3 regions of the Enterobacter sp. DVT3837 genome follow, and region 1 is predicted to be linked to each of the others. Evidence: predicted binding sites of a transcription regulator. Region 1 holds the regulator's gene; each other region holds the start of a gene.
The links. The regulator CRP, encoded in region 1, controls carbon source genes, mostly activating them, when cyclic AMP is high. The targets are predictions, from matches to a motif close to ATGTGANNNNNNTCACAT.
Positions count from the first base shown of each region.

Region 1 (4,845 bases):
CGCCATGAGATCGCGGGGATAAAGCGGGCGTTGGGTGCGCAACACGCGGGCGATACGGCTGAAATGCCAGGCGGCAAACTGGCCCACCGGGTTGTCCTCATGCTGGCGGGCGATTTTCTCCAGCGTGCCGAGTTGTTTGTCCATGTTAAAACGCGTGGGATAGCGGTGATATAAAATGTCATCAGCCAGCACCCGCAGACGCGCAGAGACGGTTTGCGCATTCCAGCGGATCACCGCTTCGGCATGGCTGCGCTCGACCAGCTTTTGCACCTCCTGAGGATGATGCAGGCTCACGGAGATATGTTCTTGCAGATCCAGCCCCACCTGGAAGATACGCAGCAGCCGTTTGTATTCGTGATTCTTGTTGGCGGCGAGCATGTGTAGTTGCTGATAACACTGGCTTATCAGATCCACCACCTTTTGCTGGCGCGTCAGCAGCGGCGGTAACGATTTTTCCGGATCGGTATGCTGGGTGAGCAGGGTGTATTTGGCCTCGCAGTAATCCGCAAGTTGCACATAGAGCAGGCTCAATGATTCACGCAGGGGCTGTTCCCGCCACAGCCAGAACCAGAACCAGTTAAACAGCCCATACCACAGCGTACCCAGGGCGTAGATCAGTAGCGGCTCCCACACCGGCATGTTACCCGCGAGGCTCAGCGTGAAGATGGCCGCTATCAGTGAGGCGGGAAGCAGGCGCGCATGAAGGGAACTGATTTCAGCGGTGACGCCGAGCGTCATCGCCAGCACGGTCAGGATTAACGGCAGCGGAATATCGCGGGCGAGTAAGAGCTGCACGGCGAGGCTACAGCCAGCAAACAGCGAGCCGCCAATAATCAGACGTTTAAAAAAGCGCTTATGCGGTGTGTCCAGGCCAGCAATGTTGCAGCAGGCGGGCACGAGAGAAAACAGCAGACCTTGCTGAAGATGTCCGAGGATCAGACCGATGGCCACAGGAAGACACAACACCAGCGTTTGTCGCAGTGCATAGTTAACTTCCGGGTGATAAATCAGCCTGCGCCACATGGGGAAGAGAGACAAAAACGGCGTGACACCTTGCGATGGCACGCCGTTTGAGTGGAATTAACGCGTTCCGTAGACCACGATGGTTTTACCGTGGGCGGAGATCAGGTTCTGATCTTCCAGCATTTTCAGAATACGGCCCACTGTTTCACGGGAGCAGCCGACGATCTGGCCGATCTCCTGACGGGTAATTTTAATCTGCATGCCGTCAGGGTGGGTCATCGCATCGGGTTGTTTTGCCAGGTTAAGCAGAGTCTGCGCGATACGACCGGTAACGTCCAGGAAGGCGAGGTTACCCACTTTCTCAGATGTAACCTGCAGACGGCGAGCCATCTGGGAAGAAAGACGCATCAGGATATCAGGGTTAACCTGAATCAACTGACGGAATTTCTTGTAAGAAATTTCAGCCACTTCACATGCTGTCTTTGCACGAACCCAGGCACTACGTTCCTGGCCTTCTTCAAACAGGCCCAGTTCACCGATGAAATCGCCCTGGTTCAGATAAGAAAGGATCATCTCTTTCCCTTCTTCATCTTTGATCAGCACTGCCACCGAGCCTTTTACGATGTAATACAACGTTTCCGCTTTTTCACCCTGGTGAATCAGCGTGCTCTTCGATGGGTACTTATGAATGTGGCAATGAGACAAGAACCATTCGAGAGTCGGGTCTGTTTGCGGTTTGCCAAGCACCATGCGCTGTTATCCTCTGTTATAAGCTGTCACCAGAGTCATCAGATGCATCCGGACTCTGGGGTTGCAATCGAATTCTTACCCATACCCTGGGAAGTCGGCTATCGTAACGTTTCGCAGCCAGTAAAGTTTGATGTCCTCTGCATACATGTGTAACGTCAATGTATTACTGTAGCATCCTGAGTGTTTTAGCATAGCTTTCGCCGCGTGTCTCCTGGTGTCTCGCTTCAGCATGATGCAGGTCGCCTTCCATTGCGAGAAATGTAACGCACGCGTAATCTGTCACCAAAAATGCAACGTTGGAGTTAATGAATATGCAAGCGCGCGTGAAATGGGTTGAAGGTTTAACGTTCCTGGGCGAGTCCGCTTCAGGGCACCAGGTTTTGATGGATGGTAACTCCGGCGATAAAGCACCAAGCCCGATGGAGATGGTATTGATGGCTGCCGGTGGATGCAGCGCGATTGATGTGGTCTCGATTCTGCAAAAAGGCCGTCATGATGTAACGGATTGCGAAGTTAAACTCACATCGGAACGTCGTGAAGAGGCGCCACGCCTGTTCACCCATATTAACCTGCACTTTGTGGTCACCGGTAAAGACCTGAAAGACGCGGCCGTTTCACGCGCGGTGGACTTGTCTGCGGAGAAATACTGCTCTGTGGCGTTAATGCTGGAGAAAGCGGTAAAAATTACACATTCGTATGAAGTGATCGAGGCGTGATTGATGGGGCATCGTGCGTGTTGATGCCCTCACCCTAACCCTCTCCCACCGGGAGAGGGAATATGATCACGCGATCTGCTTCCCTTCCATCAACCGCTGTACCAGCGGCGTCATGATGAGCTCCATCGCCAACCCCATTTTTCCGCCCGGCACCACTAATGTATTCATGTGCGAAATAAACGAGCCCTGCAGCATGGCCAGCAGCCAGGGGTAATCAATGCCTTCGAGGTTGCGGAAATGGATCACCACAAAGCTCTCATCCAGCGACGGGATGCTTTTGGCCGCGAATGGGTTGGAGGTATCGACTGTCGGTACTCGCTGGAAGTTAATATGGGTACGGGAGAACTGCGGCGTCAGGAAATTAATGTAATCCTCCATGGAGCGCACCACGGAGTCCATCACCGCTTCTCGTGAATGGCCGCGCTCGCTCATGTCACGCGTCAGCTTCTGGATCCACTCCAGGTTCACGATCGGTACCACGCCAACCAGCAGATCCACATGGCGCGCTACGTCGTGATGGGGAGTTACCACGCCGCCATGCAGCCCTTCATAAAACAGCACGTCAGTGGGTTCCGGCAGGGGTTGCCAGGGGGTAAAGGTACCCGGCACCTGGTTCCATGGCACGGCTTCATCGTAAGTATGCAGATACTTGCGGGATTGCCCTGTGCCGCTCTTGCCATATTCGACGAAGGTTTGCTCCAGCAGGCCGAAGTCATTGGCTTCCGGGCCAAAGTAGCTGATGTGTTTACCCAGATCGCGCGCTTTACGGATGGCCATGTCCATCTCCGGGCGCGTATAGCGGTGAAAGCTGTCGCCTTCGACCTCCGCCGCACGGAGATTCAGCTGGGCGAAAATCTTGCGAAATGCGAGGCTGGTGGTGGTGGTTCCCGCACCACTCGACCCCGTAACGGCAATAACCGGATGTCTGGCAGACATAGCAACTCCCTGACTGGAAAGGTTGAAAGATCAGCCGTGAAACGCGTTGCGGGGCATGATATTGACCGTCTCATGCAGTTCTGACCATACCAGCACCACGTCGCCGCTTTTGAGCTGGCGCTTTACATCGTTGACCTTTTGCTCGAGCGAGCGTTCTTGTTCACCATAATCTGTGCCTTCGCGTAATACAAAGCTTTCAATCAGATTATCGAGCGTTTCGGGAGCCAGATCCTGCCAGGGAATGATCATTTTGCACCGTCCAGATACGGGGTTAACCAGTCAGGAATACGCGTCTCAAGCCACATTTTCGGGCGACGCAGTGTGCCACCGATAAACCCGACGTGGCCGCCATGCTCCGTCAACTGATAGTGAACGTTGTCGGGCAGGAATTCCTGAGCGGGAATAGAATGATGATCCATAAACGGGTCATCTTTGGCATGAATGATCAGCGTCGGCTGCGTAATCTTGCTGAGCAGCGGCATGGCGCTGCACTGACGATAGTAGTCAATCGCGTCGGCAAAGCCGTGGATTTTTGCGGTGATCAGATCGTCGAACTCGCGAATGCGACGCACTTTTTTTAACTGACGCAGACTTATCGGAAGCGTCTCCGGGTAGGCTTTCAGTTTGCGCGCCGCGTTTGCTTTCAGCAGGTTAAGCAGGTAGCGCTGATAGACGCGGGAAAAACCTTTATCCATATGGTAGCTACACTGCTCCAGCATAAATGGTGCAGAGACAATGACGGCGGCATCCAGCGGGACGCTTTCGCCCTCTTTGGCCAGCAAACAAGCCAGCATATTCCCGCCCAGCGAGTAGCCCACGGCTGCCGTTGGCACGGTGCCATAGTTTTCCCGCAGCCAGTGTAAAAACCACGTACCGTCCTCGGTTTCACCCGAGTGATAAATGCGTTTCTGGCGATTTGGCTCGCCGCTACAGCCGCGAAAATGCATCACCACACCGAGCCAGCCACGCGCTTTTGCCGCCTCAATTAACCCGTGCGCATACGGACTGTGCAGGCTACCTTCCAGACCGTGAAAGACCACCAGACGCGGCTTATGGCGAGCCTGTTCCGGTTCCTCGCTCCAGGCGAGATCCAGAAAGTCTCCGTCCGGTAAATCCAGCCGTTGCCAGTGCGGGGTGAACTGAACCTTGCGACGGATAAGCCGTGGCAGCATGGTTTGCAGGTGGCGATTGGACACGCCGCGCATGGGCACGAACTCAGCGCTCTCTTCAGTAGCTATGTCGAAGTCTGATGGAATGATTTGGGTCATAACGATGCGATGCTAATTCTTGTCAGTTATTTACTATAATCGCTTCCAGCTGTTCCTGAGCGTCCAGCCACGCCATCTCGCACTCTTCGAGGCTGGATTTCGTTTTGGCCTGAGTTTGCAGACAGTCAGTCAGCTCAGCTTTGCGGCTCTGGTCATACAGACCGCTATCGCCCAGCTTCTCTTCAACGGTAGCGAGTGTCGCATTAAGTTTT
Region 1 is NZ_JBWDLA010000001.1:1,886,871-1,891,715, forward strand. Features, by position in the region: gene AC0XWG_RS09145 (YccS/YhfK family putative transporter) at 1-1,023, opposite strand, end outside; gene crp (cAMP-activated global transcriptional regulator CRP) at 1,081-1,713, opposite strand; gene AC0XWG_RS09155 (OsmC family protein) at 2,025-2,429, shown strand; gene AC0XWG_RS09160 (phosphoribulokinase) at 2,496-3,365, opposite strand; gene AC0XWG_RS09165 (YheU family protein) at 3,396-3,614, opposite strand; gene AC0XWG_RS09170 (hydrolase) at 3,611-4,633, opposite strand; gene AC0XWG_RS09175 (ABC transporter ATP-binding protein) at 4,656-4,845, opposite strand, start outside.

Region 2 (4,845 bases), on a different contig from region 1:
CCTGCGGAAGCTGACGAGGCTTACCCTCGCTGTCCACGGCGACATAAATAAACAGTGCTTCGGTGGCCTTATAGCGTTGCCCAATCGGCTCAGAAGAGACTTTCTTCACCCAGACCTCGATGTTGATGGAAATAGAGGTGTTGCCGCGTTTGACACAGCGCGCGTAGCAGCAGACCACATCCCCTACCGCAACGGGGCGCAGGAAGGTCATGCCGTCCACCCGCACCGTCACCACGCGCCCGTGGGCGATCTCTTTTGCCAGAATTGCGCCGCCCATATCCATCTGCGACATCAGCCAGCCGCCAAAAATATCGCCATTGGCATTGGTGTCAGCGGGCATTGCCAGTGTGCGTAAAACCAGTTCGCCCTGAGGGGCGTTAGTTGTTGTCATTGTTTTAACTCGTAACGGAAGACTTCAGGCGGGATGCTACTATGATTCGCGTGCGGAGAGAATAGACCAGAACGCCTGTCGTTGACGTTCTGGTCAGTCATTAATCAGTGGTTGTCGTCCTGCGGCATATGACGATAGATGTATACACCGCTTAACAGTGTGAAGATAAGCGTCAGCGCGGTCAGGCCAAAGACCTTAAAGTTGACCCAGATATCCTGCGGCAGCCAGAAGGCGATATAGATATTAGCGAGACCGCAGAGAATAAAGAAGATTGCCCAGGCAGTATTCAGACGCGACCAGACTACCTGCGGTAGCGTTAGTTCTTTACCTAACATGCTCTGGATAAGGGGCTTTTTCATGAACCATTGACTGAACAGTAATGCTGCTGCAAACAACGCATAAATAACAGTAACCTTCCACTTAATAAATTCAACATCATGCAAGGCAATGGTCAATCCACCAAACACCGCCACTAAAATGAACGTGATGAGCGCCATTTTTTCGACTTTGCGATAGCGAATCCAGCTATAGATCAGCACAACGGCGGTCACAACGATTAGTGCTTTTGTTGCAGCAAAAATGTCGTACAACTTATAGACAGCGAAAAACACCGCGAGCGGTAAAAAATCAAGAAACTGCTTCATTCTGTGATTCCATCTTCTGAGCGGGGCGGGAGACAGCGATGTCCCCCCGCCTCGGGATTACTGACGAATTAACATATACAGGCGGAACAGATAGACGAGCAGTACCGCTGAAATGAGATTGCTCAGCGTATTCGCCACCACGGCGCCAACATTAGGCGTTAATACCGCAAAATTCGGCGCAAACAATAACAAGAGCGTTTTAGCAAGCAGCCAGCCGATCACGGCGGGGGCCACCAGACGCATATTAGCCCATGCCAGTCTGATGCTGCTGCGCATCGCGGTAAAAATTCCCATTTTATCCTGCACAACCATCACAGGGGCAAAAGAGAGCACGATAGCCAGCAACACACCCGGTACCACGACCAGCATAATCCCCATCTGCACCAGCATGGTGGTTAAGAAGATTAGGATAAACAGCTTAGGTAAGACCGGTGCGCTGGCTCCAATCGCCCGTAAAGCGCTGACCCGATGTCCCGCCGACACCAGCTGAATCATTAGCAGAACGCCACCGGCCAGCACCGCATTACCAATAAGACCTGAGAAAGTGGATGCAGCGGAAGCCCGCAGCAGAATTTGTTGCTGCTCAGGCGTCATGTTTTGTACCAGTTCAAACAACCCTACGCTTCCTGCAAGGTGGTCGCCCTGGCTCAGGCTGGCAATTTGTTCTTCACTCGGTGAGAACGCATGGCCAAGCACCACCGTGATAAAGGCGCAAAGCAACGCGATCAGTAAAAAGGTAATGAACTGATTGCGGAAAAAGTTTCCCGTGTCACGGTAGACAGACTTCGCCGTGATAGACATGCACTCTCCTTGAGTATTGCAGGTGTTAATTAGCCGGCAATTGTACACCGGATGCACCTGCTGTGGCAGCATCAAGGCTTGTATGGAAAAGCATATCTTTGTAAAGCGGCGGTAATCCAACGCGCGCGCGTGCGCGGTTACAGGCTTCGTTGACCTGCCCATCTTCCCCAGACATGGCAAATTCCCGGCACGGGCTGGGGCGATCCTCATAGATGGAACATCGGGTCGAAACCCCGGGCTCACCCTGTAGCGCTGCACAGCGGACCTGTTTTTGGTTGGTGCCACTCATGCAGCGCAGAAAAGGCGTTAGCGGCTCTGTGAGATGAACCGGAACGGTACCGCCACCATCGCTGGCTTCGGCCCAGTAGAAAGAGACTCGAAAATACGCACAACAGGCTCCGCACGTCATGCACGGGTTCGTATCACTCATGGCACACCTGCAAAAGAAGAACGCATCAAATCAACTTGTGAGAGCGATAAATTATCCAGCCACCAGAGGAAGAGCAAGAGGGGGAAAAGGGAAAATTTTGTAACTGTGAAATGCCAAAAATTGACATGGGAACAACTTATTGCTTTTCAATGTGCCACAAAAAATTAACCCAGATCAATGAATGTTAAGTTACTGGTTTTAATGTGATCTGCGGCAGATCACTTATTACTCATTTGTGAGTATATTCTCACCCGCGATTAAAACCACAACGATGGAGCGGATATGAAAAAATTAGCGGTGGCAGCCCTTGTATTAAGCAGTCTCTCTGGCGGCGCATATGCGCATGAAGCAGGCGAATTCTTTATTCGTGCCGGTTCGGCTACGGTTCGCCCAACGGAAGGATCGGATAACGTGCTGGGTATGGGCGGTTTTAACGTCAGTAATAACACCCAGTTAGGTTTAACGTTCACCTATATGGCGACGGATAACGTTGGTGTTGAGCTTCTGGCTGCAACGCCATTCCGCCATCGCGTAGGCCTTGGGCCGACAGGCGATATCGCCACAGTTCACCATTTACCACCAACGCTGATGGCGCAGTGGTACTTTGGCGATGCCAGCAGCAAAGTGCGTCCGTATATTGGCGCCGGTGTGAACTACACGACCTTCTTTGATGAGAAATTTAACGATACCGGTAAAGAGGCTGGTTTGTCAGACCTCAGTCTGAAAGATTCCTGGGGCATGGCCGGGCAGGTAGGTCTTGATTATCTGATTAACCGTGACTGGTTAATTAACGCCTCTGTCTGGTACATGGATATTGATACTGACGTACGCTTCAAAGCAGGCGGTCAGCAGCAAAGTATCAGTACTCGCCTGGATCCGTGGGTATTTATGTTCTCCGCGGGTTATCGTTTCTGATTTCATCTCCTGAGACTGGCCAAAAAACGGCCAGTCTTTCTGCAGAATTTCCCCTAGCGCACAACCAGCACCGGACATTTTGCGTGGCGGACAACGACTGCCGCGTTTGAGCCTAACAGATAGGTCGTAATATCAGGCCGATGAGAGGCAATAATGATCAGGTCTGCGTTGATACTGTCTGCCAGTTTCAGGATCTGGTCTTTAGGCGCGCCAGAAATGGCATGTGTCTGAACGCGTTCTGCGGGCAAATTGAACTGTTTTACCATCTCATTGAGTTTCTCCAGCGCCTCCTGCTGTATTTCCGCCAGTTTTGGCATCTCAACAGAATAGGCCAGCCCAAGAGAGGAGTAGTAGGGGAAAGAGGGAACGACCGTCAGAAAATGAACTTTACCGTTACTGATTGCTGCGTTTGCCTGTACATAAGGGATCACCTGTTCGGTCAGGCGACTCTCAGAGATATCGACAGGAACAAGAATCGAATTAAACATGCCACACCTCCTGTTTGTTTTTTATCCACTTAAAGTGTAGTGCTGTTGTAATGACATTCACTGTATTCGCGGTCAAAGTGGGATATAAGGCAGGTTTTGAGGCGGGAGAGACACCCCAGATAGGGGCGTCCGTGACAGCATTATTTCTGAATTAAATAGCGGATGGTCGGTCCGTCCTGCTGGATATCTAACACCGTGTAACCGTGGTTTTTGGCATCCAGCGGAATATTGTTGATGGACTGCGGACAGTCACTCACCACTTCCAGAATTTCACCTTTTTTGAGCTGCGGAAGCGCTTCAAGTGTGGCAACTGCCGGATAGGGGCAGGGTTCGCCGACCATATCCAGGCGATAATCAGGCACGATCTCTTTCATGCGGCATTCTCCTGCGTTTGGTTTTTAACAGTGGCTCTGCGGAAGAAACGTTTTTCCTGTGCGACAACCAGTAAAAAGGCTACCAGCAGCAGACCATAAGTGACCAGTAGACCGCCGAGGGGGCCGAAGGTGCTCAGCAGGTTCACCTTGTCCCAGTTGGTGGCAAGCACAGGGGAGAGGTCGTCCCAGAAGTAAGCCAGTATCGTCGAGCCGATAACATTTCCCAGACCCACCCACCAGTAATGCACCTGACCCTCAACGGCGCGGTACATCCAGCCGGTTTCACACCCGCCAGCCAGCACGATCCCGAAGCCAAACAGCAGACCGCCAATCACCGCGTTAGGACCTGCCCACATGATTTTCGGTTCGACACCTAACTGGACATAGCTGAAGATGCCGATGGCACTGACCGCCATCCCGGCGATAATCGCTTTCGCCATCATCGTGCGGCCGGTGATCCACATATCGCGAAACGCCGAAGTAAAGCAGATCTGTGCGCGTTCAATGAGAAGGCCAAAACCCACGCCAAACAGCATCGCCAGACCGAGTTTCGGCTGGTTCAGGGCTGTACACAGCGCCCACGCCAGCATGGCGAAAAAGACCAACATACCCAGGCGGAAGCGGCGACGGGCCTGAGAGGGCTTTTGCGTCAGTGGAGAAGCTGCACTCACCTTGACCATTTTGACCGGAATACGGAACAGCGGGAGAAGGGTAAATTTTGCGCCAAAGTAAGAGCCGATAGCCGTGGCGACGGCAAAGAACCAGGCATGCAGTGAAAACTGAGGAATACCAGTGAAGAAGG
Region 2 is NZ_JBWDLA010000002.1:534,113-538,957, forward strand. Features, by position in the region: gene yciA (acyl-CoA thioester hydrolase YciA) at 1-391, opposite strand, end outside; gene AC0XWG_RS17435 (septation protein A) at 496-1,035, opposite strand; gene AC0XWG_RS17440 (YciC family protein) at 1,093-1,836, opposite strand; gene AC0XWG_RS17445 (YkgJ family cysteine cluster protein) at 1,862-2,266, opposite strand; gene ompW (outer membrane protein OmpW) at 2,549-3,181, shown strand; gene uspF (universal stress protein UspF) at 3,235-3,669, opposite strand; gene yedF (sulfurtransferase-like selenium metabolism protein YedF) at 3,810-4,043, opposite strand; gene yedE (selenium metabolism membrane protein YedE/FdhT) at 4,040-4,845, opposite strand, start outside.
Region 2: the regulator CRP is predicted to act here: its motif matches at 2,468-2,485, upstream of ompW (outer membrane protein OmpW).

Region 3 (4,845 bases), 390 kb from region 1:
TTCACCACCGGTGCAACCCAGTTCGATTTCCAGGGTCATGTCCATTTTGGCCATGCGCGCCAGGTATTTGGAGCAAATTTCGATGTTTTCGTGCAGTGACTCTTCAGACAGGTCGATCATATGAGAAGAGAACAGTGGCTTACCGGTAGCAGCGAAGTGTTTTTCACCCGCGTCCAGCAGACCGTCGATCCACGGCAGCAGTTTCTTCGCGCAGTGGTCAGTGTGCAGGATAACTGGAACACCGTAGTGTTCAGCCATCTGGTGTACGTGGTGCGCACCAGAGATAGCACCCAGGATTGCAGCACCCTGAGGAACGTCAGTTTTCACGCCTTTACCAGCGATGAACGCAGCACCGCCGTTAGAGAACTGAACGATAACCGGTGCTTTAACTTTTGCAGCGGCTTCCAGTACGGCGTTGATGGAGTCGGTACCTACGCAGTTAACTGCTGGCAGAGCGAAGTTGTTTTCTTTAGCTACCTGGAACACTTTCTGTACGTCATCACCAGTGATAACGCCAGGTTTTACGAAATCAAAAATTTTAGACATGTTGCTTAGTCCTGTATCTTCGGCCGTTAGAAAAGGTGCGAGCTCTTAAAAGCGCGCTGAAAATTGGGCAGGTTTCCCTGCCCTTGAATGGCTTACTTCTTAGCGCGCTCTTCGAGCATTGCTACTGCTGGCAGTACTTTGCCTTCCACGAATTCGAGGAATGCACCGCCACCAGTGGAGATGTAGGAGATCTTGTCAGCGATACCGAACAGGTCGATTGCCGCCAGGGTGTCACCACCGCCTGCGATAGAGAACGCTTCGCTGTCTGCAATAGCGTTAGCAACGATTTCAGTCCCTTTGCGGAAGTTCGGGAATTCGAACACGCCAACAGGACCATTCCACAGGATAGTTTTTGCGTTTTTCAGGATTTCAGCCAGTTTCTGTGCAGAAACGTCGCCCAGGTCCAGAATTTGCTCTTCGTCTTTGATGTCGTTTACAGACTTCAGGGTCGCCGTTGCAGTTTCAGAGAACTCAGTAGCAACACGAACATCTGTTGGAACTGGAATATCACAGGTGCTCAGCAGGCGTTTAGCTTCGTCAACCAGGTCTGCTTCGTACAGGGATTTACCCACGTTGTGACCTTGAGCAGCAACGAAGGTGTTCGCGATACCACCGCCAACGATCAGCTGGTCAGCAATTTTAGACAGGGAGTCCAGAACGGTCAGCTTGGTAGAAACTTTAGAACCACCAACGATAGCAACCATTGGACGAGCTGGTTCTTTCAGTGCTTTACCCAGCGCTTCCAGTTCGTCAGCCAGCAGAGGACCTGCACAGGCTACGTCTGCGAATTTACCGATACCATGGGTAGAAGCCTGCGCACGGTGAGCCGTACCGAAAGCATCCATTACGAATACGTCGCACAGTGCAGCGTATTTTTTGGACAGTGCTTCGTCGTCTTTCTTCTCGCCTTTGTTGAAGCGAACGTTTTCCAGAACAACCAGTTCACCGGCAGCAACTTCAACGCCGTCCAGGTAATCTTTCACCAGGCGAACCGGGTTGGACAGTTTGTCTTTCAGGTAATTAACAACTGGCAGCAGAGAGAACTCTTCGTTGTACTCGCCTTCGGTTGGACGACCCAGGTGGGAGGTTACCATCACTTTAGCGCCCTGCTTCAGAGCCAGTTCGATGGTTGGCAGAGATGCACGGATACGCGCGTCGCTGGTCACTTTACCCTCTTTAACCGGTACGTTCAGATCAGCACGGATGAAAACGCGTTTACCAGCCAGATCCAGATCGGTCATCTTAATTACAGACATGGTGAATCCTCTCGTTGATTCTTAAAGTTTTGCAGACGCACGATGCGTCTTACCTGAAACCTTGAGCGGCCATTGCTAACGTAGTGTCGAGCATTCGGTTAGCAAAGCCCCATTCGTTATCACACCAGACCAGCGTCTTGATAAGGTGTGCGCCACTGACGCGCGTTTGAGTGCCATCAACGATGGCGCTGTGCGGGTCGTGGTTAAAATCTACTGAGACCAACGGCAATTCCGTATAGTCAACTATACCATGAAATGCACCCTGTGCCGCTTTTTGCAGCAACATGTTGACTTCACAGGCTTTTACCGGTTTTTTCACCGTCACACTAAGGTCAATTGCAGTGACGTTAATCGTCGGAACGCGCACGGCAATCGCTTCAAAACGGTCATCAAACTGCGGGAAAATACGTGTAATCCCTGCAGCCAGTTTTGTGTCCACCGGAATGATTGACTGGCTCGCCGCGCGAGTGCGTCGTAAATCCGGATGGTAGGCGTCGATCACCTGCTGATCGTGCATGGCGGAGTGAATCGTGGTCACCGTGCCGGATTCAATGCCATATGCATCGTCTAACAGTTTAATGACCGGAATAATGCAGTTAGTGGTACAGGAGGCGTTGGAGACAATGCGATGTTCAGCTTGTAGCTCATGCTGGTTGACGCCAAACACGACGGTCGCGTCGAGATCGTTGCTGCCGGGATGAGAGAACAGGACTTTTTTCGCACCTGCTGCCAGATGGGCTTCGCCATGTTCGCGGTTGCCATACACGCCGGTACAGTCAAGCACCACATCCACACCCAATTCACGCCAGGGTAGCCCGGCAATGCTGTTCTCATGCAGCACACGAATAGCGTCATCACCTACAAAAAGCTGATCTCTTTCCTGGCGTACATCCCAGGCAAAGCGTCCGTGGCTGGTGTCATATTTCAACAAATGCGCCATGCCCGTAGCATCCGCCAGTTCATTGATTGCCACCACGGTCATTTCCGCCCGACGTCCGGATTCATACAAAGCACGAACCACATTACGTCCGATGCGACCGAAGCCATTAATCGCTACGCGTACGGTCATAGATCTCCTGCAAAGCTATCCCTGGGTTTGAGGTGGCTGAAAGAGTAATCCAGCTACGCCCGAAGGGGAATCCTTGCTGTCACAAACTGCGATTGATTGGTCAATTGTCGAACATTTAATCGACTGAAACGCTTCAGCAAGAATAAGCGAATCGGGGAATAAAAGGAATGTCTGTCCAGATGAATAAGCGAGCTATATGACTTGCGTCACATTTTAGGTGGAATAATGACAACAAAAAAGCCGGGTGGCGCGCTAACGCTAACCCGGCCTACTTTCGAGCCATTTGTAGGCCCGGTTAGCGTAGCGCCACCGGGCAAAACGGCGATTACAGCAGTTCTTTCGCTTTCGCTACAACGTTCTCAACGGTGAAGCCGAACTCTTCGAACAGCAGCTCTGCCGGTGCAGACTCACCGAAGGTGGTCATACCGACGATTGCGCCATTCAGGCCCACATATTTGAACCAGTAGTCAGCAATACCCGCTTCCACCGCCACACGAGCAGTAACCGCTTTAGGCAGTACGGACTCGCGGTATGCAGCATCCTGCTTGTCGAACGCATCGGTAGACGGCATGGAGACCACACGCGCTTTAACGCCTTCGGCAGACAGTTTGTCCCATGCCGCAACAGCCAGCTCAACTTCAGAACCGGTAGCGATGAAGATCAGTTCAGGCTGACCTGCACAATCTTTCAGAACATAACCACCGCGAGCGATGTTCGCCAGCTGCTCTGGAGTACGATCCTGCTGTGCCAGGTTCTGGCGGGAGAGGATCAGTGCGGTTGGGCCATCCTGACGCTCAACACCGTATTTCCACGCCACTGCGGATTCAACCTGGTCACATGGACGCCATGTGCTCATGTTCGGAGTCACACGCAGAGAAGCCACCTGCTCTACAGGCTGGTGAGTTGGACCATCTTCGCCCAGACCGATGGAGTCGTGGGTATAGACCATCACCTGACGCTGTTTCATCAGCGCAGCCATACGTACGGCGTTACGTGCGTACTCTACGAACATCAGGAAGGTAGAGGTATACGGCAGGAAACCACCGTGCAGGGAGATACCGTTAGCAATTGCCGTCATACCGAATTCACGTACACCATAATGGATGTAGTTACCGGCAGTATCTTCGTTGATCGCTTTAGAACCGGACCACAGGGTCAGGTTAGAAGGCGCCAGGTCAGCAGAACCGCCCAGGAATTCAGGCAACAGTGGGCCAAATGCTTCAATCGCATTTTGAGACGCTTTACGGCTGGCGATTTTAGATGGGTTCGCCTGCAGCTTAGCAATAAACTCATTCGCTTTTGCATCGAAGTCAGACGGCATATCGCCTTTCATGCGACGGGTGAATTCAGCGGCTTCCTGTGGGAAGGCTTTAGCATACGCAGCGAACTTCTCGTTCCATGCGGCTTCTTTCGCCTGACCTGCTTCTTTTGCATCCCACTGAGCATAAATGTCAGATGGGATTTCGAATGCCGGGTGTTTCCAGCCTAGCGCTTCGCGCGTCAGTGCAATTTCCGCGTCGCCCAGTGGCGCACCGTGGGAATCGTGGGTACCGGCTTTGTTCGGTGAACCGAAGCCGATAATAGTTTTGCACATCAGCAGGGATGGTTTGTCAGTGACAGCGCGCGCTTCTTCTACTGCACGTTTAATCGAGTCAGCATCGTGGCCATCAACACCACGCACAACGTGCCAGCCATAGGCTTCAAAACGTTTAGCGGTGTCATCGGTGAACCAGCCCTCAACGTGACCGTCAATGGAGATACCATTGTCGTCGTAGAACGCAACCAGTTTGCCCAGTTTCAGGGTACCCGCGAGGGAGCACACTTCGTGAGAAATGCCTTCCATCATGCAGCCATCACCCATGAACGCGTAGGTGAAGTGGTCTACGATGTCGTGGCCAGGACGGTTGAACTGCGCCGCCAGGGTCTTCTCAGCAATCGCCATACCCACAGCGTTCGCAATACCCTGGCCCAGTG
Region 3 is NZ_JBWDLA010000001.1:2,279,376-2,284,220, reverse strand. Features, by position in the region: gene fbaA (class II fructose-bisphosphate aldolase) at 1-546, opposite strand, end outside; gene pgk (phosphoglycerate kinase) at 639-1,802, opposite strand; gene epd (erythrose-4-phosphate dehydrogenase) at 1,852-2,871, opposite strand; gene tkt (transketolase) at 3,197-4,845, opposite strand, start outside.
Region 3: the regulator CRP is predicted to act here: its motif matches at 3,066-3,083, upstream of epd (erythrose-4-phosphate dehydrogenase).